DNA from 4 places in the Streptomyces sp. NPDC048825 genome. Region 3 is predicted to be linked to each of the others. Evidence: riboswitches for the same ligand, from Rfam matches in the RefSeq annotation. Region 3 holds a riboswitch; each other region holds the start of a gene.
The links. Region 3 has a riboswitch for cyclic di-AMP ahead of ACGFNK_RS24765 (C40 family peptidase). Riboswitches for the same ligand answer to the same signal wherever they lie in the genome.
Positions count from the first base shown of each region.

Region 1 (7,567 bases), on a different contig from region 3:
AGACCGGCACCGACCGTGACGCCGAGGCGCACCGCCTGCCCACCCAGCCCAAACCCCCGGTCGTCCTCCTCCACGGATTCATAGACAACCGCTCGGTATTCGTGCTGCTGCGCCGCTCCCTGGCCCAGCACGGCAGGCAACAGATCGAGTCGCTCAACTACTCCCCCCTGACCTGCGACATACGTACCGCCGCCGAACTGCTCGGCCGGCACATAGAGGAGATCTGCGAGCGCACCGGTCAGCAGGAGGTGGACATCGTCGGCCACAGCCTCGGCGGACTGATCGCGCGCTATTACGTGCAGCGTCTGGGCGGCGACGTACGCGTACGGACGCTTGTGACCTTGGGCACACCGCACTCGGGCACGCGCGTGGCACCGCTGATGAACGCGCATCCGATCGTGCGGCAGATGCGGCCCGGCTCCACCGTGCTCGAGGAACTGCGCGGGCCCGCACCGGCCTGCCGGACCCGGTTTGTGAGTTTCTGGAGCGATCTCGACCAGTTGATGGACCCGTTGGAGACGGCCTGCGTCGAGCACCCGGACCTGCTCGCGCAGAACGTACGGGTGAGCGGGATAGGCCACCTCGCCCTGCCCGTGCACCCGGCGGTAGCAGCCGGCATACGGCAGGCGCTCGACCTCGAGGAGACCGCGGGAGCCCCTGCCGCCGCACGCACCGGCGGACTGACCGTGGCGTAAGTCACAACAGGCCCCGCACACCGGCCGGACATCGAACGCCGAACAGCTGGGAACACCCCCGCGCCCTCGAACGTTCATCGAACGAAAGGCCAAAGTCGCACCCGCAGTCCGCCGAAAGGCGGCCGAATGCCCGTTTCCCGAGCGGGGGATGACGGCCGAAGATTGTCGCGCCCGTCAACAGCCGGGTACAGTCACCGCACTGCTCTGCCAGCGCCCCTGTCGTCGAGGCGAAAGAGAAGTTGGTGAACGACCGTCACCCGTCGGGGACCGTGCCGCCCCCGGCCGCGGCTCCCGAAGCTGCCTCGACGCACTTCGCGTCGCATGGCGAGCACGGGGTCCAGTACGACGACTTCACCACGTACGACGCCTACACCGCCACCGGATTTGACGCGGCGCCCACCGGCATCTACGTCACATACGGCACACCGGGCGCCTGCGCGGCGCCTCCCTTCGAGGCCACGACGAGTTTCGAGACCGATCCCCTCTTCGGCGACATGCCGGGCAGCGGCGCTACGGGTTCGTACACGTCCACCGGCAGTCACCAGACGCTGAACTACGACCCTTACGCGGCCCAGCATCACGCCGCGTACGACACCGGCGGCCATGACGCGACCGGCCTGTGGACGGACACCTCCGGTCACCAGCCGCTCGTCGGGATCCCTGCGCAGTCCACAGGCCCCGACATCAGCGGTCAGTGGGACGCGAACGCCTGGCTGCAGGCCGAACCGTTCGGCCAGCCTCAGCAGTGGAACACGCAGACCTTCGACTCGGGTGCGTACGACGCCACGGCATGGAACTCCGACGGCGGCGAACAGCACGAGTCGTACGACCAACACGAGCCGCATGAGCCGTACGATCAATCGGCCACAGCGATCTTCGAGCCGGTCACATACGAACAACAGGCCGCCATAGAAGACGAGTTTTCCCCCTCCGGCGACCTGGATCCGGACGCCGGCACCGGTATCAGCGCCGGCAGCCACGACGAAGCCCCTCTCCTCGACGGCCCCGAAGAGCTCGCCCCGGACGCCACCGCCGTCCTGCCGGCCCCCCGCCCGGGGTCCCGCGCAGCCTCCCGCTCCCGCCGCCGTACCCCTCCCAAGCGTTCCGCTCTGCTCACCGTCGCCGTGCCGTCCGCGTGCGTGATGGGTGTGGCCGGGATCGCGGCGGCATCCGTGGGCAGCGGGAACGGGAACGAAGGCAATGAGACGACGGCCGCGACCGGCACGACGGCTGTGCAGCCGGCGACCGCCAACAACAAGCTCGACACCCAGCTCGAGAGCCTGACCGCGGACGCGGACGACTTCGCCGACCGGGCGAGCCGTACGCAGGAGCGGATCGATCTCAAGGCCCAGCAGGTGGCCGAGAAGAAGCGGGCGGCGGCGGAGGCGGCGCGCAAGGAGCGGCTGCGTCCGAAGTTCGCGCTGCCGGTCGAGCAGAAGGGGCTCAGCGCCTACTACGGCCAGTCCGGCATCAACTGGATGTCCGTGCACACGGGCATCGATTTTCCCGTCTCGTATGGCACGACAGTGATGGCAGCGGCCGACGGCGTCGTCCGTACGCAGTGGAACAGCGCGTACGGGAACATGGTGATCGTGACCGCGAAGGACGGTACGGAGTTGTGGTACTGCCACCTCTCCACCTACAAGGTCGCTTCCGGGACCGAGGTGAAGGCAGGCGATCCGATCGCGTTCTCCGGCAACTCCGGCAACTCGACGGGCCCGCACCTCCACTTCGAGGTTCGCCCTGGCGGCGGCGACGCGATCGACCCCCTGTCGTGGCTCCGCAGCCACGGCCTCAACCCGACGTAACCGCCCCGCCGCGCGGCCACCGAGCCCGGCAGGGCTACAGCTTCTCCACCGGCGCGTACCGCAGCAGCAGCCGCTTCGGCTTTGTGTCCCCGAAGTCGATCGTCGCCTCCGCGTTCGACCCCGCGCCCTTCACGCCGACCACCGTGCCGAGCCCGAACTGGTCGTGTGTGACCCGGTCCCCCACGGCCAGCGACACCACCGGCTTCTCCGTGGCACCGCCCCGCCGCGTGGCGAAGCCGGAGGCGCCCGAGGCCGCCGAGCGCGAGCGGGAGGAGGACAGGGAGGCCGCCACGCCCGCCGCGGGGCCGGAGGCCACCGCTCCCATGGACCCCGTCCGCTTCCACTCCAGATGGGTGTCCGGGATCTCCTCCAGGAAGCGGGACGGCGGGTTGTACGAGGGCTGCCCCCAGGCACTCCGCATCGAGGACCGCGTCAGATACAGCCGCTCCCGCGCGCGTGTGATGCCGACGTAGGCGAGCCGCCGCTCCTCCTCCAGCTCCTTGGTCTGGCCGAGAGAGCGCATGTGCGGGAAGACGCCGTCCTCCATGCCGGTCAGGAACACCACGGGGAATTCGAGGCCCTTGGCGGTGTGGAGGGTCATGAGCGTTATGACGCCGGAGCCGTCCTCCTCCTCGTCCGGGATCTGGTCGGAGTCGGCGACGAGCGCGACCCGCTCCAGGAAGTCCGACAGCCCGCCCGCAGCCTCGCCCTCACCGGCGTCCTGCTCGAATTCCAGGGCCACGGCGGCGAGTTCCTGGAGGTTCTCGATGCGGGTCTCGTCCTGCGGGTCCGTGGAGGCCTGCAACTCGGCCAGATAGCCGGTGCGTTCGAGCACGGCCTCCAAAACCGTGGCCGGGCCCGCGCCCGACTCGACGATGGTCCGCAGCTCCTCCATCAGCGTGTTGAACCGCTTGACGGCGTTCGTGGAGCGGGCCGCCATGCCGTACGCCTCGTCGACGCGGCGCAGCGCCTGGGAGAAGCTGATCGTCTCCCGCGAGGCGAGTGCGTCGATCATCGCCTCGGCCCGGTCACCGATGCCCCGCTTGGGGACGTTGAGAATCCGCCTCAGCGGTACGGAGTCCTCCGGATTGGCGAGAACCCTCAGGTACGCGAGGACGTCCCGGACTTCCTTGCGTTCGTAGAAGCGGACGCCGCCGACGACCTTGTAGGGCAGGCCGACGCGGATGAAGACCTCTTCGAAGACACGGGACTGGGCGTTCGTACGGTAGAAGACGGCGACATCGCCCGCCTTCGCCTCACCGGCGTCCGTCAGCCGGTCGATCTCGTCGGCGACGAACTGCGCCTCGTCGTGCTCCGTGTCGGCGACGTAGCCGGTGATGCGCGCGCCCGCGCCCGCGTTGGTCCACAGGTTCTTGGGGCGGCGGCTTTCGTTGCGCTCGATGACCGCGTTCGCCGCGCTCAGGATCGTCTGTGTGGAGCGGTAGTTCTGCTCCAGGAGGATCGTCGTCGCGTCCGGGTAGTCCTCCTCGAACTGGAGGATGTTGCGGATGGTCGCGCCGCGGAAGGCGTAGATGGACTGGTCGGCGTCACCGACGACGCACAGCTCGGCGGGCGGCACGTCGTGCTCGCTCGGGGGTACGTCCACGGGGTGCTCGGAGGTGCCGACGAGTTCCCGTACGAGGGCGTACTGGGCGTGGTTCGTGTCCTGGTACTCGTCCACGAGGACGTGGCGGAAGCGGCGGCGGTAGTGCTCGGCGACGTCCGGGAAGGCACGCAGGAGGTTGACCGTCGTCATGATCAGGTCGTCGAAGTCGAGGGCGTTCGCCTCGCGCAGTCGCGACTGGTAGAGCGCGTACGCCTGGGCGAGGGTCTTCTCGAAGCCGTCGGAGGCCTGTGCCGCGAAGTCCTCTTCGTCGATCAGCTCGTTCTTGAGGTTCGAGATCTTGGCGCTGAAGGACTTGGGCGGGAAGCGCTTCGGGTCGAGGTCCAGGTCGCGGCAGACCAAGGCCATGAGGCGCTTGCTGTCGGCGGCGTCGTAGATCGAGAACGAGGACGTGAAGCCGAGCCTCTTCGACTCCCGCCGCAGGATCCGTACGCACGCGCTGTGGAAAGTCATCACCCACATCGCGTTCGCACGCGGGCCGACGAGGTGCTCGACGCGCTCCTTCATCTCGCCCGCGGCCTTGTTGGTGAACGTGATCGCGAGGATCTGGCCCGGGTGCACCTTCCGCTCGCCGAGCAGGTACGCGATCCGGTGCGTGAGCACACGGGTCTTGCCGGACCCGGCGCCGGCCACGATGAGCAGGGGGGAGCCGGAGTGCACGACCGCCGCGCGCTGGTTGTCGTTCAGCCCCTCCAGAAGCGCGGCCGCGTCCACATGGGGACGGGGGGCACCATCGCGGTAGTAGGCCTCCCGGTCCGGCGGCACGTCGAACTTCCCGCCGAACAGATCGTCCGGAACCTGCTCCGGTACGTGCTCGTCCTCGGGCTGCGGCGGGGGCTCTTCCTCGTGGTCCCGCGAGGGTTTGAGGTCCGCCAGGAAGCTGTCATCAAAGAGGCTGCTCATCGCTCTCCGAGTCTAGGCTCCCCCACTGACACCTCGCGGCCGCCCTGAAAAGCTGCGCTCAAAACCCTGAAGGCTCTGCCGGTACGAGCCTGCCAGGAATCCTCTCACTCTCCAGGACCGTCCTGTCACGGTCGGCGACGGATCATGGCGCCTGAGGCTAAGGTCACGAAAACGTATCGGACAATTCGCACATCAACCTTCACAGGAGCCACACGAGTTGGTTAGCTTTCGCAGTGGGCCGCTCGACCCCCACCGGCGAACGTCGCCGGGCCGTGCGGCTCCCGCCGAGTCCGGTACGCCCTTGCGGGCCACCCGGAGCCGGGGACCCACCGACCTTGGGGTGAATCGGTCCAACTCCCTCAGGGGACAAAGACCGTAGGGCAAACCTTCCGAAGCACACGCCCGAACCCGACAGCTAACTCGGTAGGCGGAGCACGGAAGGAGTCGCCTTCGTGGCGCCACACCGCAAAGCGCGGTCGTCCAGTCCCATGGGCATACGGACCCCTGCCCTCGCCACCGCCGCTCTCACCTCGGTGGCCCTCTTGTCGCAGACGGCGAACGCTTCGCCCTCGGCGGAGCCGAAGCCCAGCCTCGACGAAGTCCAGAAGAAGGTCGACGACCTCTACCAGCAGGCGGAGACGGCGACCGAGAAGTACAACGGTGCCAAGGAGAAGACCGGCAAGCAGCGCAAGAAGGTCGACAACCTCCTTGACGACGTGGCCTCCCGCACGCAGAAGCTCAACGAAGCGCGTGAGGAGCTCGGTACGTTCGCCGCCGCGCAGTACCGTACGGGCGCCGCCGCCCCTGACACCGCGTCCCTGCTGCTCGCGGACAACCCGCAGGACTACTTCGACCAGAACCAGCTGATGGACCGGCTGACCAGCCGCCAGCAGCAGGCCGTCGATGACTATGCGACGCAGCAGTCCGAGATGACGCAGAAGCGTCAGGAGGCCTCTGAGAGCCTTCAGGCGCTCACCAAGACCGAGAACACCCTGAAGTCGTCCAAGGCGGACGTTCAGCGGAAGCTCGCCGAGGCGCGCCAGTTGCTCTCGCAGCTGACCACCGAGGAAAAGGCGCGGCTCGCGGCGATCGAGCGGGAGAAGCGCGAGGAGGCCCAGCGCAAGGCGGAGGAGCTGGCGCGGCAGCAACAGGCCGCGGAGGAGCTGCGCCGCCAACAGCAGCAGCAGCAGCAGCAGGCCCAGCCGACTCCCACGCCCTCCACCGACGTGGGGACCTCGACCGGCACGGGCACCTCCGCGGGCACCACGACCGCCAAGGGCGAGAAGGCGATCGCCTTCGCCCGTTCCCAGACCGGCAAGCCGTACGTCTGGGGCGCGTCAGGACCGGACTCCTACGACTGCTCCGGCCTCACCCAGGCCGCCTGGAAAGCCGCCGGCGTCACCCTCCCGCGCACCACCTGGGACCAGGTCAAGGTGGGCACCCAGGTCTCGGTCGCCAGCGCCCAGCCCGGCGACCTCGTCTTCTTCTACGACGACATCAGCCACGTCGGCCTCTACCTCGGCGACGGCATGATGATCCACGCCCCGAAGCCGGGTGCGTATGTCCGCGAGGAGTCGATCTACTACATGCCGATCCACAGCGTGGTCCGTCCGGCGTGAGGCACGCGCGCGTGGGCCCCTTTTCGGGGTGCACGCGCGCGTGAGCCCGTTTGGGGCTCTTCAAGGGGCCGCTTTTGAGGCTCTTCAGGCCGTCAGGTCCAGAGCACCGCGATGAAGATGTTCGCGGTGGTCAGCCCGCCGACCAGGCCGAACAAGCCCTTGTCCACCTTCTCCTCGTCCCGCTTCACATACACGAGACCCAGAATCACGATCAGCAACGCCAGCTTGACGCCGATCTTGATGTTGTTGACCGCCTGGTCGTCGGCCTGGTTGAGGCCGACCAGGATCACGCCCGTGACGAGCATGGTGAACGCGCCGTGGAGCATCGCGGGGCCGAAGCGGGCCGTGCCCTCGCCCATCGCCTTCATCTGGGTGAGGAAGCCGCCGAGGAGTGCGGCGATACCGATGATGTGCAGGGCGACGAAGAGATGGATGAGTACGTCCATGACGCCGGAGCCTAACCGGGGGCTCGTGCACGGCCTCACACCACCCCGCGCCGCTGGGCGTAACCCGTACAGGCCCTGACGGACGCCTACGGACACTGACGGCCCCATAGCACCGCCGAACCGCCCGGTCCTCCACGACTGCTGCATCGGTCAACGCCTCGCGGCAACTCGGCGCCGTCAGGCCGGGATCACGGTCGTACACGGTCATCTCGCGGCTCAGTCCCGTCAGTTCCGTACATGGCGTTACCGAGCCGGCACGCTCAGGTTTAGCGTCCTTCCCCAGGTGACCGGCTCCCCACCGCCGTCCGGACCAGGGGCGGCAGCCGGACATCACCGCCGAGAAGATCCGGCGGCGGCCCGCTCCCCCTGTGCGGGCCGCCGCCGGACGCGTGACCGGCCCGTTCGGGAAGGAAGTGGTCCAGGTGGCAGCGCACCGCAAGCCAAGACAGCGCTCGCTCGGTGGCAATACGGC
Region 1 is NZ_JBICUR010000005.1:402,240-409,806, reverse strand. It holds gene ACGFNK_RS15840 (esterase/lipase family protein) at 1-695, shown strand, start outside; gene ACGFNK_RS15835 (M23 family metallopeptidase) at 938-2,503, shown strand; gene pcrA (DNA helicase PcrA) at 2,538-5,030, opposite strand; cyclic di-AMP (ydaO/yuaA leader) riboswitch at 5,303-5,475, shown strand; gene ACGFNK_RS15825 (NlpC/P60 family protein) at 5,483-6,649, shown strand; gene ACGFNK_RS15820 (hypothetical protein) at 6,742-7,095, opposite strand; gene ACGFNK_RS15815 (NlpC/P60 family protein) at 7,518-7,567, shown strand, end outside.
Region 1: it holds a riboswitch for cyclic di-AMP, as region 3 does, so the genes downstream of both, ACGFNK_RS15825 (NlpC/P60 family protein) here and ACGFNK_RS24765 (C40 family peptidase) in region 3, are expected to answer to the same signal.

Region 2 (7,567 bases), on a different contig from region 3:
GCCGCGGAGCCGTCTCGACCACGTCGGGCTGACCGCACGGGCAACGGTGCGCGATCGCGCGCAGGCCTCGCGGCGGGCGGCCGAGCTGCTGTTTGAAGGCCTCGACGTCCGCGTCGGTGGGCTCGGTTCGCGGGGTGGGAGGCGGAGGGGTTTCCATAACTGTCTTTCTCATCGCATTCACTGGTCGGCGCGGTCGGCCTTGTCGACCCCGTCCCAGACATTGGCGTACCAGGGGCGGGCGGCCGCCCCCTGCGTCGTACGCGACTTCTTCGCCGCGTGCGGATCGATCACGATGTAGCCGGTCTCGCCCGGCTTCACGTAGTGCAGGCGCTCGCGGATCCGCTGCTCGGCGTACGCGTCGTCCTGCCAGCGTGCCTTGAGGTCGCGCAGCTGCTCGACCTGCTCACGGGCCTGCTCCCGCTCCCGCTCGAGTTCGGCGATCTCGGCGCGCTGGGAGACGTACTGCCGGGTCGGATACGCGAGGGCGACGACGAGGGTGCACAGGACGAGGGCGAGGAGCGCGGCCCGCCCGGTCAGCCGGGAGCGGCGGGCCTGACGCCTGGTCTGGGAGCGGTAGACGCGCGCCGCCGTCTGCTCGCCGAGCAGCCGCAGCCTGGTCGCGGTGGAGAACCGGTCCCGGTCCTTCCCGGCCATGTCACCCGCCTCCCCTTCATACACGCGTACGTCCCCGCACACGGTACGGGACCGTGTACGGGGACGTAGGCAAGGAGGTGCCTGTGTAGGTCAGCCCTTGAAGCGGGGGAACGCCGAACGGCCCGCGTACACCGCCGCGTCGTCGAGGATCTCCTCGATGCGCAGCAGCTGGTTGTACTTGGCGACGCGGTCCGAGCGGGCCGGGGCGCCGGTCTTGATCTGGCCGCAGTTCACCGCGACGGCGAGGTCGGCGATGGTGACGTCCTCGGTTTCGCCGGAGCGGTGGGACATCATGCACTTGAAGCCGTTGCGCTGGGCCATCTCGACGGCGTCCAGGGTCTCGGTCAGCGAGCCGATCTGGTTGACCTTGACCAGCAGGGCGTTGGCGGAGCCCTCCTCGATACCGCGGGCGAGGCGCTCCGGGTTGGTGACGAAGAGGTCGTCGCCGACGATCTGGACCTTGTCGCCGATCTTGTCGGTGATGACCTTCCAGCCGGCCCAGTCGTCCTCGAACAGCGGGTCCTCGATGGAGACGAGCGGGTACGAGGCGACGAGCTCCTCGTAGTACTCCGTCATCTCGGCGGCCGAGCGCGACTTGCCCTCGAAGAGGTACGAGCCGTCCTTGTAGAACTCGGAGGCGGCGACGTCGAGCGCGAGGGCCACCTGCTCGCCGGGCTGGTAACCGGCCTCCTTGATGGCCTCGATGATGAGGTCGAGGGCGGCGCGGTTGGACTCCAGGTTCGGGGCGAAGCCGCCCTCGTCGCCGAGGCCGGTGGACAGGCCCTTGGTCTTCAGCACCTTCTTGAGGGTGTGGTAGACCTCGGCGCCCCAGCGCAGCGCCTCGGAGAAGGACTCCGCGCCGATGGGGGCGATCATGAACTCCTGGATGTCCACGTTCGAGTCGGCGTGCGAGCCGCCGTTCAGGATGTTCATCATCGGTACGGGCAGCAGGTGCGCGTTCGGCCCGCCCAGGTAACGGAACAGCGGGAGGTCGCTGGCCTCGGAGGCGGCGTGCGCGACGGCGAGGGAGACGCCGAGGATGGCGTTGGCGCCGAGCGAGCCCTTGTTGTCGGTGGCGTCCAGGTCGATCATGGCCTGGTCGATCAGCCGCTGCTCGGTGGCGTCGTAACCGACGAGCTCCGGGCCGAGCTGCTCGATGACGGCGAGGACGGCCTTCTCGACACCCTTGCCGAGGTAGCGGTTGGCGTCTCCGTCGCGGAGTTCGACAGCCTCGAAGGCGCCCGTGGAGGCGCCGGACGGAACGGCGGCACGACCCGTGCTGCCGTCGTCGAGGCCGACCTCGACCTCGACCGTGGGATTGCCTCGGGAGTCCAGGATTTCCCGGGCTACGACGACGTCGATGGACGGCACGAGCATCTCCTTCTGGGATGTGACGCGGTTACGCGGGCCGCTGGGCCCGCACAGCGCGAAGCCGCGGCGGCTCCGCGATGACGAGCCTAACCGGCTCCGGGCGATCGGCCAGCCGTCCGCCCCTCTCATGGACCTAACCGAAAGCAAAATGTTTCCGAACGGAACAAAAAGTCCCGCCCCGGTGCGTACGGGGGAAGACGCACCGGGGCGGGACCGCTGGGGGCTCGGCTTCAGCCGCTCTGGGGGCCGGGCTTCAGCTGAGCCGGGGCTCAGTTCAGCTGAGGTGCAGCTGCTGGCCCGGATAGATGACGTCCGCGTTGTCGACGATGTCGTCGTTCAGCTTGAACAGCTTCTGCCAGCCGCCCTTGACGTCGTTCTCCGTGGCGATCTCGCTGAGGGTGTCACCCTTGACGACCTTGTACTCGCCGTCACCCTTCTTGACCTTCTTGCCGGTCGGGGTGGTGACGGTCTTCTTGGCAGCCGGGCGGTCCGCGGAGCGGGAGGCGCGCTCCTCCTGGGCCGGGGCGCTCTGCTGCTGGGACTGCTGGGTGTTCTCCTGCGCGGCACCGGAGCCCGAGGAGCCGCCGCCGGTGTACGCGGCGCTCGACAGACCCTTGCCGCAGACCGGCCAGGCACCCTTGCCCTGGCCCGCGAGGACCTTCTCGGCGATCTCGATCTGCTGGGCCTTGCTGGCCTGGTCGGCGGTGGCGGCGTACTTCGTGCCGCCGTAGCCGGCCCAGGTGGAGGCGGAGAACTGCAGGCCGCCGTAGTAGCCGTTGCCCGTGTTGATGGACCAGTTGCCGCCCGACTCGCACTGCGCGACGGCGTCCCACTCGGAGGCGGTGGCGGCGGAGGCCGTACCCGACACCATCAGCGGGGCGGCGATGGCGGCACCGGTGACACCGGCGAGCGTGGCTATGCGGGTGGCCTTGGACGGGCGACGGTGCTTGCCCTTGCCGGAAAGCAGCATGAAGAGATCCCCTCACCGACGCCTACGAGGTGAGCTGTCGGGTTCGGGCCTGGTGAGTTGCCCGGCCGTGCGGATCGCTCCGCACGACTTCACCCCAAGCCGCACCCGGTCTCGACGACCGGGCCCGGCACTTACCTTGGGTCCCCCGCTCCTGCCTACGGCGCTTTACGCGACGACTGTTCCCGTACGGCCGTTGGCAGGATTCGGCGTGACGTCCGTCGGGGCCCGCTGTGGCGAGCGGTCACGACCGTAAACATGCGATCCGCCGAATTTCAAAGACGATCAGGGCCTTTGAGATCCATGTCTCACTTTCACCAAACCGGACATCCGGCACGAACTGCCGCCACTTTTGGCCTGGTTCGGCACCTTGCACACCACTCAGTCTGCGCCGAGTTCAAGGCGCTGACCGGGGAGGATGAGGTCCGGATCGGCGCCGACAGTGTGCTTGTTCGCGGAGTACAACTCGGGCCATCCGCCTTGGAGGTCAAGGGAGTCGGCGATTGCCGAGAGGCTGTCTCCGGAACGGACGGTGTACGAGCCGTCCGCAGCGTCCGCCGCATCGCGTGAGGCGCGGTCCGCGCGAGAGGCATGCCGGCCGGTGGAGTCGTCCGCACGGGAGGCATCGGCGTCCTCTTCGGCGCTGCCGCCGCGATGACGGCCGGCGCCCTCCTCTGTGTTTGTGCTCTCACTCTCTCCGGTCGAAGAGTCGGCGTTCTGGCCGGAGTTGCCCGAGTCGCCCTCATTCGTCGCGCCTGTGGGCGGACTGGGCGAGCTGTCGAGGTCCGGTGATTCGGCGGTGGAGTCGCCGCCGGAATCCCGCGAGGTGGCGGTGGACGACCCGGACCTACCGGACGATCCCGAATCAGCGGATGTATCGGATGAGTCGGAACTGTCGGACGAATCATCCTTTAGGAAGTCGTCACTTGACGTCCGCCCCGAATCGGAGCCCGATCCGGAGTCCGCCTCGGTGGGCGGAGTGGAGGTCGGCGTGGGCGAGTCCTGCGCCAGGCCCGTATCAACGTCGGCCGAGTCGGAGTTCTGTGTCAGGCCCGCGACCAGTCCACAGGTCGCCCAGGGGCTCGTACCCTTGTCCGCAAGGATCTTCTCGGCGACGGCTATCTGCTGCGAGCGACTGGCCAGGTCAGCCCTCATCGCGTAGTCGAGACCGCCGTACTGCTCCCACTCCCCCTGGGCAATCTGGAGGCCGCCGTACTCCCCGTTGCCGGAGTTGGCGCTCCACCGGCCGCCGCTCTCGCACTCCGCGACCGCGTCCCAGGTCGCACCACTGGCGGCACTCGCGCTGCTCGCCGCGAGGAGGGGGATCGCGATGGCCGATCCGGTCACCCCTGCCGCCACAAAGAGAGCCGGCGCCTGACGAGGGCGACGGTGTCGACCGTTCCCGGAGAGCATGCGGTTGCCTTTCACGCGACAGTGTGTGACATGGGTGTGACCAATGAGACTGATGAGGTCCGCTTTCGCGTGAACCTAGTGGGACCCGATCACTTGTCACCAGTAGATGTAGCGCAGATCACGTGAAGATCACGGACCTGAGGGTACGTCAGCTTTGAGCTGGGGGTTCGTCAGTTTTGAGTCCGGGCTTCGCCGGCGCTGAGACCGGGCGAAGTGGGGGTGAAGCTGACGGGCAACGTCCGCAGGCCGCGCATGATGAGTCCCCCACGCCACCGCAAATCCGCTGAATCCGCTGCCAGTTGCAGATCGGGGAGGCGGGTGAGGAGCGTCGCGAGTGCGGTCCGGCCCTCCAGCCGGGCGAGGGGTGCGCCTAGGCAGTAGTGGATGCCGTGCCCATAACCGAGGTGCTGGTTGTCGCGTCTGCCGAGGTCGAGGGTGTCGGGGTCGTCGAACCGCTCGGGGTCACGGTCGGCGGCGGCGAGTACGACGAGTACGGGGTCGCCGACCGCGATGTGCTGCCCGCCGATGGTGACCGCCTCCGTCGCGAACCGCCAGGTGGCCAGCTCCACGGGGCCGTCGTACCGGAGCAGCTCCTCGACGCCGGTTTCGAGGAGGTCCGTTTTTCCGGCTGCCAGGGACTTCTGCAATCGATACCGCTGCTCGGGGTGCGTGAGCAGCGCATACACCCCGTTGCCCACCAAATTGACCGTGGTCTCGAAACCGGCGAACAGGAGGATGAAGGCCATGGCGGCGGCCTCGTTCTCGGTGAGGTGCTCGCCGTGGTCGGAGGCGCGGATGAGTCCGGAGATGAGGTCTTCGCCGGGGGTGGCTTCGTCCGGGAGCGCTGCACGCTTGCGGTGGATGAGCTCGGCGAGATAGCCACGCATCTTCTTCACGGACCGGGCAACGCCGCCGCGCGGTCCTCCCCCGTGCCGGATCATCATCCCCGCCCAGTCCCGGAAGTCGTCCTGGTCCTCGCGGGGGACGCCGAGCAGATCGCAGATCGCGTAGATGGGGAGCGGGAAGGCGAACTCGTGAATGAGATCGGCGCTGCCCCTGTCCGCGAACTGATCGATGAGCTGGTCGGCCAACTCCTGGACGCGCGACGCGAATTCGGCCACACGGCGCGGGGTGAACGCCTTGGCCACGAGCCGCCGGAGCCGTGTGTGATCCGGCGGATCGATATTGAGCAGATGAGTCATCAACTCGGCTTTGCGCTCACCGGGGATACCTGTCTTGCCCTTGGCGTGAGCGGGTTCGTCGTGGTGAGCGGGGTTCTTGCTGAGCCGCTGATCAGCGAGGGCCTGCTTGGCATCCGCGTACCGGGTGACCAGCCAGGCCTCGACTCCACTCGGGAGCCGGGTCTTGTGCACGGGGGCGTGCTCACGGAGCCAGGCGTACGCCGGGTAGGGGTCGGTGGCGAACTCCCAGGTGAAGAGTTCGGGGGGCGGGCCGGCGAGGGCGGCGCTCTGAGCAGGCGGCTGGTCGTGCATGCCTTTGACCGTAGCCGCCCGCCCTGGCCGACGTATCTCCACGGTGCAGCTACCTCAGTCGCAGCAGCCCCGGCCACACTGCCGCGTCAGCCCTCCGCAGCCCGTATCGCATCCCGATAGGCCCGCGCGGCAGCCCGCAGCGCCGCCTCCGGGTCCACCCCGTCCGCCTCGGCGCGTGCCGCCATCGCCAGCAGTTCGTAACCGACGCCCTCGCCCTGCGGTATCGGCACTTCAAGTCCCGCTGTGCGTACGCGGGATGCCAGCTTCGCTGCCAGGGCCAGACCGGGCTGACCCAGTGGGACGCCCTCCGTCACGGACGTGCGCTGCTTCTCCGCCGCCTTGGTGCGCAGCCAATGGGCCTTGACCTCTTCGGGCGTCGTGGCGGTTTCGTCGCCGAAGACGTGGGGGTGGCGGTGGATGAGCTTGGTGACGATGCCGCCTGCGACGTCGTCTATGGAGAAGGGTTCCGAACCATCCTCCGGGCGGCCTTCCTCCGCTATCCGGGCATGGAAGACGACCTGGAGCAGGACATCGCCCAGTTCCTCCCGCAGCTCGTGGCGGTCGCCCTCCTCGATCGCCTCGACGAGTTCGTACGCCTCCTCGATGCCGTATTTCGCGAGTCCCTTGTGGGTCTGCTGGGAGGACCAGGGGCATTCGGCTCGGATGCGGTCCATGACCTGGACGAGGTCGAGGAGGCGGGCGCCGGGGAGGTCGTACGAGGCGGGGAGCAGTTCCAGGTCGGGCATCTGGACGCGGCCGGAGCCGGCCAGGCGGGCGAGTCCGTCGGTCAGTTGGGGCTCGCCCTCGCCTGTGGCGACCACGGTCACCGTGTGGCCGCCGGCGCAGGCGTCGACGAGTTCCTCGGCGGTCGGGGCCGCCTCGTCGACCTTGACGCCGGCCTCGCGCAGATACGGCAGCTGGGGGTGGGCGCCGTCCGCGCACAGGACGCGGTCGGCGTCGTGCAGCGCCTGCCAGGCGGGCCAGGACAGGAGTCCGGGCGCGACGCGATGGCTGGTGGTGAGCAGGACGATGCGCCCCGGGCTGGATGCGTTCACCCCTCGAACGTAACCCACGCCACCGACAACAAGGTCGGACAGCAGACGCGGATTACGCGGAAGACGCGGACAGCGATTACGCCGTCTCCTGGCTGCCCGCCTGCGTGACCTGGCGCAGCCACGGCAGCTTGGCCTCGACGCGGCTGTTCTTCTCGGGGTCCCAAGTGCCGTAGCGCGGGTTCAGGTCGACGTCGAGTTTCTTGGAGGCGTCGGACAGGGCCTTCCAGAACGCGGGCCCGCTGGTGTCGGTGCCCAGCTGGGCGGCGAGCTTCTGGGCCTCGAGCTGGAGGCGGAGGTTCTCGTCGATCCGCTCCGGCGGGATGCCGTACGTCTGCAACCAGTCCCTCTCCAGCGCCTCGACACCACCCGGCTTGTCCTCGAGATCGGCCCGGACCCGCGTGACCTCGTTGCGGGAGACGGTCACGCCCGCGTCCTGGGCGGCGCGGTGCAGCACACGGTCCAGGACCATGTTGTTGAGGATCTCGCGGGTGAGGCCGCCGGACTGGGCGATGGCCTGCCCGTACTGGGTGTCGTCCGCGATGGCGGCCCGCTGCGCGGTACGCACCTCGCTCACCCGGTTCTCCAGCTGGGAGACCGTGATCCGGTCGTCGCCG
Region 2 is NZ_JBICUR010000005.1:292,527-300,093, reverse strand. It holds gene ACGFNK_RS15375 (DUF501 domain-containing protein) at 1-157, opposite strand, end outside; gene ACGFNK_RS15370 (septum formation initiator family protein) at 178-654, opposite strand; gene eno (phosphopyruvate hydratase) at 745-2,031, opposite strand; gene ACGFNK_RS15360 (transglycosylase family protein) at 2,300-2,995, opposite strand; cyclic di-AMP (ydaO/yuaA leader) riboswitch at 3,000-3,168, opposite strand; gene ACGFNK_RS15355 (transglycosylase family protein) at 3,374-4,339, opposite strand; gene ACGFNK_RS15350 (cytochrome P450) at 4,576-5,898, opposite strand; gene ACGFNK_RS15345 (nucleoside triphosphate pyrophosphohydrolase) at 5,985-6,971, opposite strand; gene ACGFNK_RS15340 (SurA N-terminal domain-containing protein) at 7,030-7,567, opposite strand, start outside.
Region 2: it holds a riboswitch for cyclic di-AMP, as region 3 does, so the genes downstream of both, ACGFNK_RS15360 (transglycosylase family protein) here and ACGFNK_RS24765 (C40 family peptidase) in region 3, are expected to answer to the same signal.

Region 3 (7,567 bases):
TGATCGCCTTGATGGTGTCCGAGACCCGGTCGACGTCACGGTCCGTCGGCCCCCGCCCGCTCGCCACCAGACAGACCCGCTTGGCGCCGCCCGCGAGCCCGGCAGCCGCCGCCTCGGAGGCCTGGCCGGGCTTCAGCCAGGTGTACTTGAGGATCTCCGCCTTGGAGCCGAGGCGTTGGGAGCAGTACGAGCAGTCCTCGGGGCACAGGCCCGACTTGAGGTTGACCAGATAGTTGAGTTTCACCCTTCGGCCGAACCACTGCCGCCTTACCTTGCCGGCCGCGGCCACCACATCGAGGAGTTCGTCGTCGGAGGTGGCCAGCACGGCCAGTGCCTCTTCGCGGGTCGGCAGCTCGCGCCGAAGCCCCTTGTCCACCAGCGTGTTCAGCAGGTCCATGGGGTCAGATCCTGGCCTATGCGAGGGGGCGGGGCCAAGGAGAGTTCGTACAAGACAGCCCGTTCGAGGTGTGGTTTTTTCCACATCATGGGTGGCGGGCCGGGCGGCTAGGGTCTGTGCACTGCCTACAAAGCACCGTCTGCAGGACGCACCCTCAAGCAAGACCCTCAAGGCCCGGAGGACACATGGCGGGATCGCCGTTCGCGTGGATCGACGAACAGGCGCGTACGCGGCGCCGGGCCGGACTCGTCCGCACCCTGCGCCCACGCCCTGCTCAGTCCCCGCTGCTCGATCTCGCGAGCAACGACTACCTGGGCCTGGCCCGGCACCCCGAGATCACCGAGGCAGCCGCGCATGCCGCACAGGTGTGGGGAGGCGGCGCCACCGGCTCCCGGCTGGTCACCGGCTCCACGGAGCTGCACGCCGAACTCGAGCGTGAGCTGGCCGAGTTCTGCGGCTTCGAGTCCGCGCTCGTCTTCTCCTCGGGTTATGCCGCCAACCTCGCCGCCGTCACCGCGCTGGCGCCGCACGGCTCTCTCGTCGTGTCGGACGCGGGCAACCATGCCTCGCTGATCGACGGTTGCCGTCTCGCGCGGGGCACCACGCAGGTCGTCGCGCACGCCGACCCCGACGCCGTACGCAAGGTGCTGGGCACGCACTCCGCACCCGCCGTCGTCGTGTCCGACACGGTCTTCTCGGTGGACGGCGACGCGGCTCCGCTCGCTGAACTCGCGGATGCATGCCGGGAGTTCGGCGCCGGTCTGGTCGTCGACGACGCACACGGGCTCGGCGTGCTCGGTGACGGCGGCCGGGGCGCACCGCATGCGACAGGACTCGCGGGGGCGGCGGACGTCGTCACGACGGTCACCCTGTCGAAGTCGTTCGGCAGCCAGGGCGGCGCCGTCCTCGGCCCGGCCCACGTGATCGACCACCTGGTCAACGCGGCCCGCACCTTCATCTTCGACACCGGTCTGGCCCCGGCCGCCGCGGGCGCCGCCCTCGCGGCCCTGCGGCTGCTGCGCCGGGAACCGGAACGGGCGGCACGCGCGCGTGCCGTGGCGATGCAGCTCCACACCCGGCTGACGGCCGAAGGCCTTGAAGCGGTACGCCCGGACGCCGCCGTCGTCTCCGTGCGCGCATCCTCGCCGGAGCAGGCCGTGCGCTGGGCGGCGGACTGCCGCGAGGCGGGACTGGCCGTCGGCTGCTTCCGTCCCCCGTCGGTGCCGGACGGAATCTCACGGCTGCGGCTCACCGCCCGCGCGGACCTCACCGACGGGCAACTCGACCATGCCGTACGGGTGATCAGCGCAGCGCGTCGATAAAGCCCTCCCAGGCCGAGGGCGCGAAGAGCAGCGCGGGACCCGAAGTGTTCTTCGAGTCGCGCACCGCGAGAAGTCCGGCACACGGGCCGGAGGCCGGACAGGCCGTCTCGACGCAGTTGTTCATTCCTGTGCTGCGGCTGCTGCGCTGCCACCGCACACCGTGCAGACGGGTGCTGGAAGGTACGGACCGAGGCAGGGGGGTGGACATGGTGCCTCCTTACTCGCCGTCAGCCAGACCGGCGATGAAATCCAACGAGTCCTCGGGAGAAAGGGCGTGGATCTGAAGGGAGTTGAAGGCCTCGGTGTAGGCCTGAACGTCCTCTTCCCTTTCGAGATAGAGGCTACTCGTCAAGTGGTCGAGAACAACCACATCCAGATCAGAAGTGGTCGAAAATGAAAAGATAACGAAAGGCCCGGTCACCCCGACATGGGCCCCAACTCCGAACGGCAGCACCTGAATCCGCACGTGAGGCAGTCGGGCAGCGTCCCGCAGACGCCTCAACTGCCGTGCCATCACCTCCGGTCCGCCGACCGACCGCCGCAGCACTCCCTCGTCCAGGACCGCGCTCAGCCGCAGCGGCGTTTCCGAGCGCAGCACCTCCTGGCGGGCGAGGCGCACCTCCACCAGCGCGTCGACCTTGCCGTCCGGCAGCCCGTCCAGGGCGGCCCGCGTCACCTCACGGGCGTACTCCGGTGTCTGCAACAGCCCGGGAACCACGGAGTTCTCCAGCGTGCGCATCGCGCCGGCCTGCGACTCCAGGCTGATGAAGTCGCGGTACGTGGGCGGCAGCAGACCCCGGTAGGCATTCCACCAGCGGTGCCGGCCGTCGCCGTAGGCGCCCGCGAGCACGACGAGCAACTCGAGCAGTTCCGGGTCCCGGACGTCGTACGCGTCGAGGAGTCGCCGTATGTCCGCCGCTTTGACCCCGCTGCGGCCGGTCTCGATCCTGCTCACCTTCGACTGGTGCCAGCCGACGCGCCGGGCGGCCTCGCCGCTCGTGAGACCCGCGCGGGTGCGCAGGGCGCGCAGCTCGGCGCCGAGTTTGCGGCGGCGTACTGCGGGACCGTGTTGCATGGTCGTCTCCTTCCGACCGTCGCGCCGACGCTATAGCGTCGGGGGTCGCGGCGACGGCAGAAGACGACCCGGTCACCCGTCCGAATGACCACCCTGGGCGCGACCCAAATACGGTCGGTCGTCGGAGAGTTCACCGCTTCGAGCGACAGATATATGCATATCTTGGTGGATCGGCACCGAGACCGGCCCGGTAGTGGCAGTCTGGCGCGCAGCACCAGTCCGGGACCGTACTCGAACCTCCGCTCCGTGTCGGACTCCGGTCCCGTGGGAAAGGGACGACGTCGCCATGGCAGACCACCTGGAAGCATCCGTCACTCTGCCGAGCGATCCCGCCTCGGTCTCCGCCGCCCGCACCTACGTCGCCAACGTCCTTGCCGAATGGGGCCTTCCGTCCGACACGGATGTCGCCGACACCGTCCGTCTCATCGTCTCCGAGCTCGCCACCAACTCCGTGCAGCACACCCTCGGCCAGTCACCGACCTTCACGGTGGACCTCACGCTCGACCGTGACGAGCAACTGCTCATCGGCGTGACCGACAGCCATCCACGCTTCCCGAAGAGACTCCCTGCGGCCGTCCAGCAGGACAACGGCCGAGGGATGGTGATCATCCGCTTCCTCACGGCCGAGTGCGGGGGGAAGCTGACGGTCCGGCCCACTCGTGAGGGCGGCAAGACGGTTTCGATCACGCTGCCCTGGACGACTCCGGTTCAGCCGGTCTCTGCCGACTGAGGGGCTGCGGGGACTGCGGGTTGTCGGCTGCGGACCCTCAAGGGCGCTGACCGTCAGGTCCGTTGGGACGCGCGGCCGAAAGCGCCGCGGAGCAGCGCGCGGAAGGCGTCAGCCGCGGGTGCCTGCTCGTCGGTGCGGTAGGCGACCGAGACCGTCCTGCGCAGGTCGCCCGGCTCCAGGAGGCGCATGCTCACCGGAGTGGCGGCGGTTCTGGCGACCATCTCCGGGACCACCGCGATGCCGAGGCCCGCGCTGACCAGGGCGCCCACCAGGGCGTAGCCGGGAGTCGCGACGAGGACCGAGGGTGTGGCGCCCGCGCGGGCGAGCGCGGCCTCCACGCCCTGTCGGGGTGGGTGGTCCGGGGCCATGCTGATCAGCTGCCGGCCGGCAAGACCGGTCAGCGGCAGCCGCGACGAGCCGCTGGTCAGGGCGTGCCCGGGGGCGGTCACGAGCACCAGCTCCTCGACCAGGACCGGCTCCGCGGACACCGCGGCGGGCAGCGGGACGGGGGCCGCGGGCTCGTAGCCGTGCGTCAGCGCCAGATCCACCTGGCCCGCGGCCACCGCGGCGATGCCGGCCGGCGGCTCGTAGTCCGCCACGGTCAGCTCCACATCAGGATGGGCTCGGCGGAACGCGCTCAGCACCGGCGGCAGCAGATGGATCCCGGCCGTCTGGAAAGTGCCGAGCCGCAGCCTGCCGCCGGACAGCCCGGTCAGGCGCGCCAGTTCGAGCCGCGCCCGGTCCATCTCGTCCAGCACCCGGCGTGCCCGGGCCACGAGGAGTTCGCCCGCGCCGGTCAGGCGGGCGCCGCGATGGTGGCGTACGAGAAGCGCCGTGCCCGCCTCCCGCTCCAGCTTGGCCAGTTGCTGGGAGAGCGCCGGCGTGGTGTAGCCGAGGCGCTCGGCGGCGCGGGTGATCGAGCCGACCTCGGCGACCGCCACCAGCGCCGCGAGCCGCGTGGGGTCGTACATGCGAGGCTCCCGGCCCAAGTGCGGACTAAAGAATTACTTAAGGCTGGCCCAGGATAATGCACATACCTGCTGAAGGCTTGGAGCGGGCACGCTGGTGCTCATGGATGGACAGCTCATCGCCTTCACCGGGGTCGCCGCAGGCCTGGTCGCCATGCCCGGTGCCGACTTCACCGTCGTGGTCCGCAACGCTTTGGTCTCCCGCCGGGCCGGTATCGCGTGCGCGCTCGGGATCGCGGCGGCGCTGCTCGTCCACACGGCCCTCGCCGTCGTCGGGGTGGCCGCGGTGCTGACGACCGTGCCTCCGCTGTTCCGCGCGCTCCAACTACTGGGTGGTGCCTACGTCCTCTATCTCGGCGTACGGACGCTGCAGTCGGTGCGCGGCAGGCGTACGACGGGGGCCGAGGAGGCGCCGGTCGTGTCCGGGGCCGGAGCCCTGCGGCAGGGCTTCGTCACCAACGCCCTCAACCCAAAGGCGACGATCACCTTCCTCAGCCTGCTGCCGCAGTTCGTACCAGTCGGAAGTCCCGCGATGCCTCGGACGCTGGTCCTCGCGCTGATCGTGGTCGCGCTCGCGCTGATCTGGTTCCCGGCGGTCGCGCTGCTCGTGGACCGGCTCGGCCGGTGGCTGCGCAGGCCGCGTACAGCCCGGGTCATCGAGGCCGTCACCGGAACCGCTCTTACGGTGCTGGGACTGGGACTCGTTCTCGAAACGGTGCTCGCCTGAGCCGGAGAGCCCGGCCGGCAGGGCTCAGGAATCGTCCGGGCTCCTGCTGCCGGCCCGTTTCATCAAGAGCGGCACGAGCCCCCACAGGCCGAAGCAGATCACCATGGTGGCCGCGCCGGCCAGAATCCCTTCGAGACGGCCCGCCGTCACATCGACGACGAGCAGGACCGAGCCGGTGAGCGCGAACGCCAGCACACCCATCCCGATCTGGGCGAGGTGCGAGGAGACCGCCACGATCTGCGGCTTGGCGCCCTGCTGGAACAGCCGGCGGTGCAGGGCGGCCGGTGCCGTGAGGAGCACGGAGGACAGCACCGCGAGCAGCAGCGTCGTGATGTACGTGGCGCGCTGCACCGAGTCGAGGTCCGGGAAGCGCGGGGTGAACGCGAGGCTCAGCAGGAATGCGAAGAGGATCTGTACGCCCGTCTGGGTGACCCTCAACTCCTGGAGCAGTTCGATGAAGTTGCGGTCGGCGCGCTCGAGCGGTGTCTCGCGCCGCTCCATCCGTTGGGCGTACGGACGCTCGTCGCCCGGACGTCGCTCGTCGGGCTCTCGGTCGCTGGGCGGTTGCTGGGCCATGGATCCATGAGTATCCCGTCAGCCGCCCGAATCACGCCCCGTGGGGTGGCGGCGATGACCGCCGCCACCCCACGCGCGTCACCTGACCCGGCCGTACCAGACGCTCTTCGTCCAGATCTTCTGCAGCTTCACCACGTCCCCGGTCTTCGGGGAGTGCCAGATCCGTCCCTTCCCGGCGTAGATGCCGACGTGGTACACGTTCCGGCCCGAGTGGAAGAACACCAGATCTCCCTGCTTGCGGCTCGAAGCCGAGATGTGGCGCGTTTTGTTGTACTGCTGCGCGGCCGTACGGGGCAGCTTCTTCCCCGCCTTCTTGAACGAGTAGAGCGTGAGCCCGGAGCAGTCGAAGCGCCTGGGCCCCGTGGCTCCCCACTTGTACGGGGACCCCTTTTTGGAGGCCGCTACCTGAAGTGCCTTCTTCGCTGGGGTTACTGCTTCGGCGTCGGATGTGAGACCGGGGGCAACAACGCTGCCGCCGACAACGGCGACGGTGAGAGCCGAGGCGGTACCGGCCCTGGTCAACAGCGACGGGACACGATTGAGCGCAGACATGCGCAACCCTTCGTCAGCCGCCTGTGAAGGATGACCTGTCGGATTCGGGCTGGCGAAGTTGCCCGGCCGCGGTGTGCGGCTTCACCCCAAGGACCACTCGGAAGTCTCCGGCGGCCCGTCGTGCTTGGGTCCTCCACTCCTGCCGATCCACTTCTGTCGACCCGTCATCCGGGCGGCGGCAGGACTCGGCGTCCGCCCGGACCGCCCCGCCGCTGTGGCGGGGGCTTGTCGTCGGAAGGGATCTTGACGCACGAATGTCGGAAAGTCCGAGCGGAATCGGCGGTTTGTGGGCTTACTCACCACTCACCCGTTCGGGTGGACAGGCCTGTTGTCGAACGAGCGTCGAGGGGGTCGAGGACCCTCGTACCAGCACCGGAATGTCTGATTCCGGTGTTTGAGTACGCGCGCTGCGCAAGTTGCGGGGGCCTTTGAACGTACCTCCGTCTACTCCTTTCAGGGGTACGTCATTTGGTCCGTTTCACATCTTGCCCGGACGCCCCCTCAGTCGCCTGCGGAGCCCCCGGGCCGCTCGGTGGGCGTCAGATGTCGGAGGTCTCCGGCGGCAAGGTGACGCGGGCCGCCCGGCGCTCACCGTCGAGGACCCGCAGAGCCCGCGTCAGGGTCGGTGCGTGCAACTCGTGTTCGCCGCGTTGGTGCATCAGGTTCAGCGCATCGCGCAGCGCGGTGGCCTTGGTGACCAGTGCCTGTGCCGCGCGCAGTCCGCCATAGGTGTCGCCGCGGTTCGCCGGATTGATCCGGCCCAGGAGATCGAGCACCTCCAGGTAACGGTCGACCAGTTCACCCTCCGCCCGGGTCAGCGCCGGCAGCGGGGGCAACTCGGGTGGGAGCATCCGCCGTTCACCTCGCGCCGGGGGCGGTGAGCGAGTTCTTGCGGCTCGGAATGATGCGGTCGACCAGCCCGTACTCCAGTGCCTGCGGTGCCTCCAGGATCTTGTCCCGCTCGATGTCCGCGCTGATGCGCTCCTGACTCTGGCCGGTATGCCGGGCGAGCATCTCCTCGAGCATCCTGCGCGTGCGCATCAACTCCTCGGCCTGGATGGCCAGATCGGAGGTCTGGCCCTGCACCGGCTCGGGCAGCGCCGGCTGGTGGATCAGTACGCGTGCGTCCGGCAGTGCGGACCGCTTCCCCGGCGCACCGGCCGCGAGCAGTACCGCGGCGGCGGCCCCCGCCTGCCCCAGGCAGACGGTCTCCACCTCGC
Region 3 is NZ_JBICUR010000010.1:268,651-276,217, reverse strand. It holds gene bioB (biotin synthase BioB) at 1-397, opposite strand, end outside; gene ACGFNK_RS24800 (8-amino-7-oxononanoate synthase) at 583-1,719, shown strand; gene ACGFNK_RS24795 (DUF397 domain-containing protein) at 1,700-1,927, opposite strand; gene ACGFNK_RS24790 (helix-turn-helix domain-containing protein) at 1,937-2,794, opposite strand; gene ACGFNK_RS24785 (ATP-binding protein) at 3,081-3,524, shown strand; gene ACGFNK_RS24780 (LysR family transcriptional regulator) at 3,578-4,495, opposite strand; gene ACGFNK_RS24775 (LysE family translocator) at 4,596-5,219, shown strand; gene ACGFNK_RS24770 (DUF6328 family protein) at 5,244-5,720, opposite strand; gene ACGFNK_RS24765 (C40 family peptidase) at 5,874-6,347, opposite strand; cyclic di-AMP (ydaO/yuaA leader) riboswitch at 6,351-6,538, opposite strand; gene ACGFNK_RS24760 (hypothetical protein) at 6,887-7,198, opposite strand; gene ACGFNK_RS24755 (ATP-dependent Clp protease proteolytic subunit) at 7,206-7,567, opposite strand, start outside.

Region 4 (7,567 bases), on a different contig from region 3:
TGCGAGTGGAGGCGGCGCCACTGCTGCTCGGCGCGTACTCGGACGAGGTGGGCCGGGCGTTGTTCGGCGCCTCGGCCGAACTGACCCGCCTTGCGGGGTGGATGGCCTTCGACACCGGCCAGCAGGAGGCCGCACAGCGGTACTACATCCAGGCGCTGCGTCTCGCGCGCGCGGCGGCCGATGTGCCTCTGGGGGGCTACGTACTGGCCTCCATGTCCCTCCAAGCGACGTACCGCGGCTTCGGCGACGAGGGCGTAGACCTCGCCCAGGCCGCCCTGGAGCGCAACCGTGGCCTGGCCACGGCCCGCACCATGAGCTTCTTCAGCCTCGTCGAGGCACGCGCACACGCGCGTGCCGGCGACGCCCAGGCGGCCGGCGGGGCCCTGAAGGCCGCCGAGGGCTGGCTGGAGCGGGCCCGCGACGGCGACCAGGACCCGTCCTGGCTCGGCTTCTACTCGTACGACCGTTTCGCCGCCGATGCCGCCGAGTGCTACCGCGATCTCAAGGCTCCGCGCCAAGTGCGCCGCTTCACCGAGCAGGCACTGTCGAAGCCGACGGAGGAGTTCGTGCGGTCGCACGGCCTGCGTCTCGTGGTGTCCGCGGTTGCCGAGCTGGAGTCGGGGAACCTGGACGCCGCGTGTGAGCAGGGCGTACGGGCGGTGGAGGTGGCGGGGCGGATCTCTTCGGCCCGCACCACGGAGTACGTGAAGGATCTTCTGCATCGGCTGGAGCCGTATGGGGATGAGCCGCGGGTGGTGGAGCTGCGGGAGAGGGCTCGGCCGTTGCTGGTCGCTCCCGCGTAGAGCTGGGTCCTTCGCGTCTGCCCGGTTGGTGTGGTTTTGTGGCTGTGGGTTGTCTGTGGCTGATCGCGCCCACGCGGCGGAGCCGCAAATCGACACAGCCCCGCGCCCCATTCGGGCCTACGGCCCTCAATCGGGGCGGCGGGGCCCCTGCGCCGATTTTCGGGGTTTCAGCGCGTTGTCAGTGGCGCAGTGCACTATCTAAGTGGGAGGTGGGAAGGTGCGACGCGTGATCGTTTATGACTGTGATGTGGTCGTGGTCGGCGGGGGGATCGTTGGGCTGTCCACGGCTTATGCGATTACGCGGGCCGCGCCGGGGACTCGGGTGATGGTGCTGGAGAAGGAGCCGGGGCCGGCTCAGCACCAGACGGGGCGCAACAGCGGGGTGATCCACAGCGGGATCTACTACCGGCCCGGGTCCCTCAAGGCGCGGTATGCCGTGCGGGGCGCGGCCGAGATGGTCAAGTTCTGCGCGGAGTACGGGATCGCGCATGCCGTTACGGGGAAGCTGATCGTCGCCACGGAGCGGGACGAGTTGCCGCGGCTGCATGCGCTGGTGCAGCGGGGGCGGGAGAACGGCATTCCGGTACGGGAGCTGGGGGCGTCCCAGATCGCCGAGTACGAGCCGGAGGTTCAGGGGCTTGCCGCCATTCATGTCGCCACGACCGGTGTCTGCGACTTCGTGGGCGTCGCTCGGCAGCTCGCGGACGCCTCGGGGGCGCAGATTCGGTACGGGGCGGAGGTCACGTACATCGACCGGCGGCCCGATCTCGGGGTCGCTGTTCGTACGGGAGATGGAGACGTCGTACGCGCGCGTGTGCTGGTCAACTGTGCGGGGCTGCACTGTGACGAGATCGCTCGCCTTGCAGGGGACGAGCCCAGGATGCGGATCGTGCCGTTCCGGGGGGAGTACTACTCGCTGGCGCGGCCCTGGCTGGTGAAGGGGCTGGTGTATCCGGTGCCGGATCCCGCGTTTCCGTTCCTCGGGGTGCATCTCACGCGCGGGATCGACGGGGGCGTTCACATCGGGCCGAACGCTGTGCCGGCGTTGGCCCGTGAGGGGTATGACTGGCGGACCGTGCGGGCTCGGGAGCTGGGGGCGACGCTTGCCTGGCCCGGAGCCTGGCGGATAGCTCGGCGGCACTGGCGGTATGGCGGGGGTGAGCTGCGGCGGTCTTTGTCCAAGGCGGCGTTTGCCGGGGCTGTGCGGCGCTTGTTGCCGGCGGTTACTCAGGATGACCTGGTTCCGGCTTCTGCGGGCGTTCGCGCCCAGGCGGTCCTTCGGGACGGCACGTTGGTGGACGACTTCCTTCTGCGGGAAGGGCCGCGCACGGTGCATGTGCTGAACGCGCCGTCCCCTGCGGCTACCGCTTCGCTTCCGATTGGGCGTGAGGTGGGGCGGAGGGTTCTGGAGGCGTTGGGGTGACCGCGGGGGTTTCTTTCCCCAGCCCCGCCCCTTCCCGAAACTGGGGCTGCGCCCCAGGCCCCCCGCAAGGGGGTGGGGGTGACAGGTCGTGTCGCGGCTACGGGTGCGTCGTGGCTGGTCGCGCAGTTCCCCGCGCCCCTGAAAAGCAAAAGCCTGCGGCTCCACTCGCCCCAGCCACAACGTGCCCGCACCCTCCCACCGGCGGGAGGGGACGTGGGCCGGTGCGTCGTATGCCCGTCGCGTAGGTTCTGTCTCAGACCACCTGCGCCCTGTGTCAGACGAAGGGCCGTATGCCCACCCTGCGACGGGCTGACGCACCGGCCCACGGCCCCGACCCACCACCCACCCAAGGGGCGCGGGGCTGTGACATCAGCGGCTCCGCCGCGGGGCGCGACCAGCCACAACGCACCCGCACCCGAAAACGAACCCACCCGCCCAACCGCCGGAGGCAACCCGCTCCGTAAAATGAACCGCACTGTGTCTGAGCGCCAAAACACCGAAGAACCCCGCCGTCCCCACCCCCGCGCCAAAGGCGAACCCCGCTTCCCCGACGGCCCCCGCGCCGACCCCGCAGGGTCCCACTTCGAGCGGCGGATCCGTAGCTTTCAGCCGCGGCGGAGTCGGGTCACGCATGGGCAGGCCGACGCCTTGCAACGGCTCTGGCCAAAGTGGGGGCTTGATATCGATGGCCGGCGGAAGATCGACCTCACCGACCTGTTCGGGAACGACAAGCCCGTCGTGCTGGAGATCGGGTTCGGGATGGGCGAGGCCACCGCTCAGATGGCCGCCGAGGATCCCGCCACCAACATTCTCGCCGTCGACGTGCACACCCCTGGCCAGGGGAATCTGCTCAATCTCGCGGACCGACACGGGCTGTCCAACATCCGGGTCGCGAACGGCGACGCGATCATCCTGCTCAGGGAGATGCTCCAGCCGGACTCCCTGAGCGGACTGCGCGTGTACTTCCCGGACCCCTGGCCCAAGAAGCGCCACCACAAGCGCCGCCTGATCCAGCCGGACTTCCTCACACTCGCCGCGTCCCGCCTCAAGCCCGGCGCGCTGCTGCACTGCGCCACGGACTGGGAGCCGTACGCCGAGGTGATGCTCGAAGTCCTCACCGCGCACCCGGACTTCGAGAACAGCCGGCCGGGCGGCGGTTTCGCGCCCCGTCCGGACTTCCGCCCGCTGACCCGTTTCGAGAGCCAGGGCCTGGACAAGGGACATGTGGTGCACGACCTGCTGTTCCACCGCGTGCCGCGCAGCACCCCGCACGACGCCCCACCCAGAACCCCATAAAGCCCGTCCGAATCCAGCGAACCCAGCGGAGCGCAAACGTACCGTCGCAAGCCCAGCCCCTCCCTGGTTAGGGTCGATGTTGTGGCCACCAGTCCCCCGTATCCGGCGTACCCGGCGTACCCACCACCTCCCGGCACCCACGCCGGAGGCACCCGGCGGCATACACACTGGTGGCGCCGCAGGTGGGTGCGCTACGGCGCGCTGATCACCCTGCTCGCCCTCTCCGGTCTCGTCATCCTGGCCCTGGTCCGCGAACAGACCGGCACCGAGGGCTTTTTGGTGGGCCTTGGCCTTGCCGTGCTGCCCGTCCCGCTGCTGATCGCCGCGTTCCGCTGGCTGGACCGGGTCGAGCCGGGGCCCTGGCGGAACCTGACGTTCGCGTTCGCCTGGGGCGCCTGCGCGGCGGCGCTGATAGCGATCGTCGCGAACAGTTTCGCGACGCGTTGGATAGCCACGGCCACCGCGGACCCGTCGAGCGCCGACACGATCGGCGCGACGGTCATAGCGCCCGTCGTGGAGGAGAGCGCGAAGGCCGCCGCCGTCTTACTTGTCTTCCTGTTCCGCAGACGGGACTTCACCGGGATCGTCGACGGCGTGGTGATAGCCGGGCTCACCGCGACCGGCTTCGCGTTCACCGAGAACATCCTCTACCTCGGCACCGCCTTCGGCACCGACCAGCTCAGCGGCGGGGACGGTATCGCCTCCGTCACCGCCGCCACCTTCTTCGTACGCGTGATCATGTCGCCCTTCGCGCACCCGCTGTTCACCGTGCTCACCGGCATCGGCTTCGGCATCGCGGCGCTCTCGGCGGACCGCCAGCACATACGACGCGTACTGCTGCCCTTCGCGGGCCTGCTGCTGGCGATGGGCATGCACGCCCTCTGGAACGGCTCGTCGACCTTCGGCACATACGGCTTTTTCGCGGTGTACGCGGCGTTCATGGTGCCCGCGTTCGGCCTGCTGACCTGGCTGGTCATCTGGACGCGGCAGCGTGAGCTCGGTACGGTGCGCGCCGAGCTGCCCGCATACGCCATGGCGGGCTGGCTGACCGTTCCCGAGCCGTTCGTGCTCGGCTCGATGAAGGCGCGGCGACTGGCCCGCGAGTACGCCACGTATCACGGCGGGCGCCCGGCGGGGCGGGCGGTTGCGGAGTACGAGGCCTACGCGACGTCCCTCGCGTTCCTGCGCCACCGGGGGCGCCGCGGCCGTGCGGGCGCCGATTTCGTCGTACGGGAACGGGAGTTGCTCCACGAGCTGTGGGCCCGCCGCGAGCTGGCCCGTCCCGCACTGGCGTACGCGGCCCGGTCCACGGCACCACTCCCGGTGCCGCCACCGTGGCCTGCGTACGGGAACGCCTACGGGCAGGCGTCGCCCTTCCCGGCGTATGACCCGGCCTACAACCCCTACCGGAACTAGGCGAAAAGCAGGACGCCATCCGCTTCTCGTCCGAAAAGCGGATGGCGTCGAAGAGCTGACCTACGGGTTTACGGGTTGAGCCCCTTGCTCCGCAGCCAGGCCATCGGGTCGATTCCGTCGCCGCCCGACGTCTTGACCTCCATGTGGAGGTGCGCCCCGGTGACGTTGCCGGTCGCGCCTACGCGGCCGATGACCTCGCCCGTGCTGACCTTCTGGCCGACGCTGACGCTGATCGAGGACTGGTGGGCGTACCAGATCTCCGTGCCGTCGTCGAGCTTGAGCTTCGTGAGGTAGCCGTACGAGCCGTTCCAGCCGGCCTCGGTGATGGTGCCGCTGTGGACCGCCTTGAGCGGCGTACCCGACGGGGCGGCGAAGTCCAGGCCGGTGTGGCTCCCGGAGGACCACAGGGCGCCGGACTGACCGAAGGTCGAGGTGATGGTGTACGAGGACGTCGGCAGCGCGAAGCTCCTGGCGAGCTCGGCGAGGCGCTCCGCCTCGGCCTTCTGCCGGGCCTCCTCCGCCGCCTTCTCCTTGGCTGCCTCGGCCTTGGCCCGGGCAGCTTCCCGCTCCTTGGCGGCCTGCTCGGCGGCCTTCTTGGCGGCGGCGGTCGCCGCGGCCTGCCTGGCCTCGCGGTCCACCTGGTCCTGCTGCCGCTCGGCCTGCAGGATGATGCGGGCGCGCAGGGCCTCGCCGGCGTCGGAGTTGCCCTGCTCGGCGTCCGCCGTGGTCAGACCGGCCTGGGTGAGCGGTGTCGCGGAGCCGGCCTCTTCCTCTTCCTCGGGGTCGTCCGAGATCAGGGGAAGGTCGGGCAGGGTGATGGAGACCGGCGGCTTGCCGGTCTGCGCGCTGGCCATGCCGCCCGCGCTGACGGCAGCTATGACTCCGACGCCCAGAACCGTGGAGCTGCGCGCAAGGCCTCCGCCGCGCTGCTTGCCGACGCGGTGCCTGCCGCGAACGGGCTTGAGGGAATCCTCGGTGGGGTTCCACTCCTCCCAGGTCTCCTCGTCCTGGCGTTTGCCGTAGCCGAATGAGTCGGGCTGCTGCTCACTCGGCGCGAACGAAGTCTGGGGGGCAGGCCGGTTGGACGCCACGTAGGCGCACTCCTTTCCTTCCTTGTCGCCTACCGGGTTAGCTGACGGGTTCGGAGCAGGAAGGTCTCCTACGCGCGTCGCTCACGGTGTCTCCACCGGGAACGACGCCCGATTCACCCCAAGTGGTGGTTCCCCGGTTCCCTTGCGGGATTCGGCGCGTGCGCACGGAGCCGACTCTTGTGACGGCTGGGACGACCGCGCTGCGTTATCGAACGTTAATAGAGGCAGGCACCGGATTCCAAGCTGTTCCGGAGATTCGTTGGCGGTCTTGGCCTGGACTTTCAGGTCATGAGCGGGATGAATCGGGCGAGTTGATCCTGACTCGCGGGTAATTCACTGCTGTGACTTCTGTTGACAATGTTTCAGTTGCTAACCGGAGTGGGTTGGTCCGACTACTACCGGTGATATTGACCCCGCAGGCATCAGACCCGGGGCGGTTCAAGAACCCGCCTCACGGCCTCCTGACCGCCAGCAGCGCCATGTCGTCCGTCGCGCCGCCGACTCCCGTGTGCCGGACGACCTCCTCCACGAGCGTGGCGAGCAGCGCCCGCGGTCCGTGGAAGGTCCGGCCCGCGAGGCACTGAGCCGGGTCGAAGAAGACGCCGTGCCGGTCCCGGGCCTCGGTCACCCCGTCCGTGTAGAAGAGCAGGGTGGCCCCGCCGGGGAACGGGACCTCCTGCGCCCGGTCGGGCCACGGGCCCAGTTCGCCCATCCCGAGCGGCAGTGCGGGGTCCTCGGACCGCAGCGTGTCCAGCGAGCCGTCCCGGTACAGCAGGAGCGGCCAAGGGTGACCACGGTGGACGAGGCGTACGACGGCGTCGGCGTGCGGGAGCTCGGCGAGTACGGCGGTGGTGAAGCCCTCGACCGCCTCGAGGCCGCCTCGCCGGGCGGCCTCGCGCACCAGCGCCCGCTCCAGCCGCTGCGCCACCGCCTCCAGGGTCGCCTCCTGCTCGGCGGCCTCCCGGAAGGCCCCGATGAGCACGGCAACGGCCGCCACCGCGCCCATGCCCTTCCCCCGTACGTCGCCGACGACGAGCCGTACGCCGTGCGGGGTGTCCTGCACGGCGTACAGGTCGCCCCCGATGAACGCGTCCGCCTGCGCCGCCTCGTACCGCGCCGCGATGTCGAGCCCGCCGATCCGTTCGGCCGGTTCGGGCAGTACGGCGCGCTGGGCCGCCTCCGCGATCTCGCGAGCGGAGGCGAGACGTTGGTCACTGCGGCGTACGAGGCGGTTGATGGCGAGGGCCAGCACGGCGACCGCCGTCGCGGTGGCGACCTCGGTGGCCGAGCCCACGTCGAAGGGCCCTCTGATGTGCAGCAGGGACAGGGCGGCGACGGCCACGAGTCCGGTACGCAGCGTGTTGCCGAACGTGGAGAGGGGCGCGGCGACGAGCGGGGCGACCGTGAAGAAGGGCACCGCGGTGAAGGGGGGCGGGGTGAGGAAGTCGTAGCAGACGCCCGCGATGATCAGCAGCACAGGGAGCGCACGGACGAGAGTCCGGAGGTCAGCGATCCTCCGCCCACCAGTCTCCACTTCT
Region 4 is NZ_JBICUR010000011.1:11,605-19,171, forward strand. It holds gene ACGFNK_RS25300 (MFS transporter) at 1-803, shown strand, start outside; gene lhgO (L-2-hydroxyglutarate oxidase) at 1,021-2,226, shown strand; gene trmB (tRNA (guanosine(46)-N7)-methyltransferase TrmB) at 2,692-3,522, shown strand; gene ACGFNK_RS25315 (PrsW family intramembrane metalloprotease) at 3,604-4,938, shown strand; gene ACGFNK_RS25320 (M23 family metallopeptidase) at 5,007-6,029, opposite strand; cyclic di-AMP (ydaO/yuaA leader) riboswitch at 6,041-6,196, opposite strand; gene ACGFNK_RS25325 (PP2C family protein-serine/threonine phosphatase) at 6,481-7,567, opposite strand, start outside.
Region 4: it holds a riboswitch for cyclic di-AMP, as region 3 does, so the genes downstream of both, ACGFNK_RS25320 (M23 family metallopeptidase) here and ACGFNK_RS24765 (C40 family peptidase) in region 3, are expected to answer to the same signal.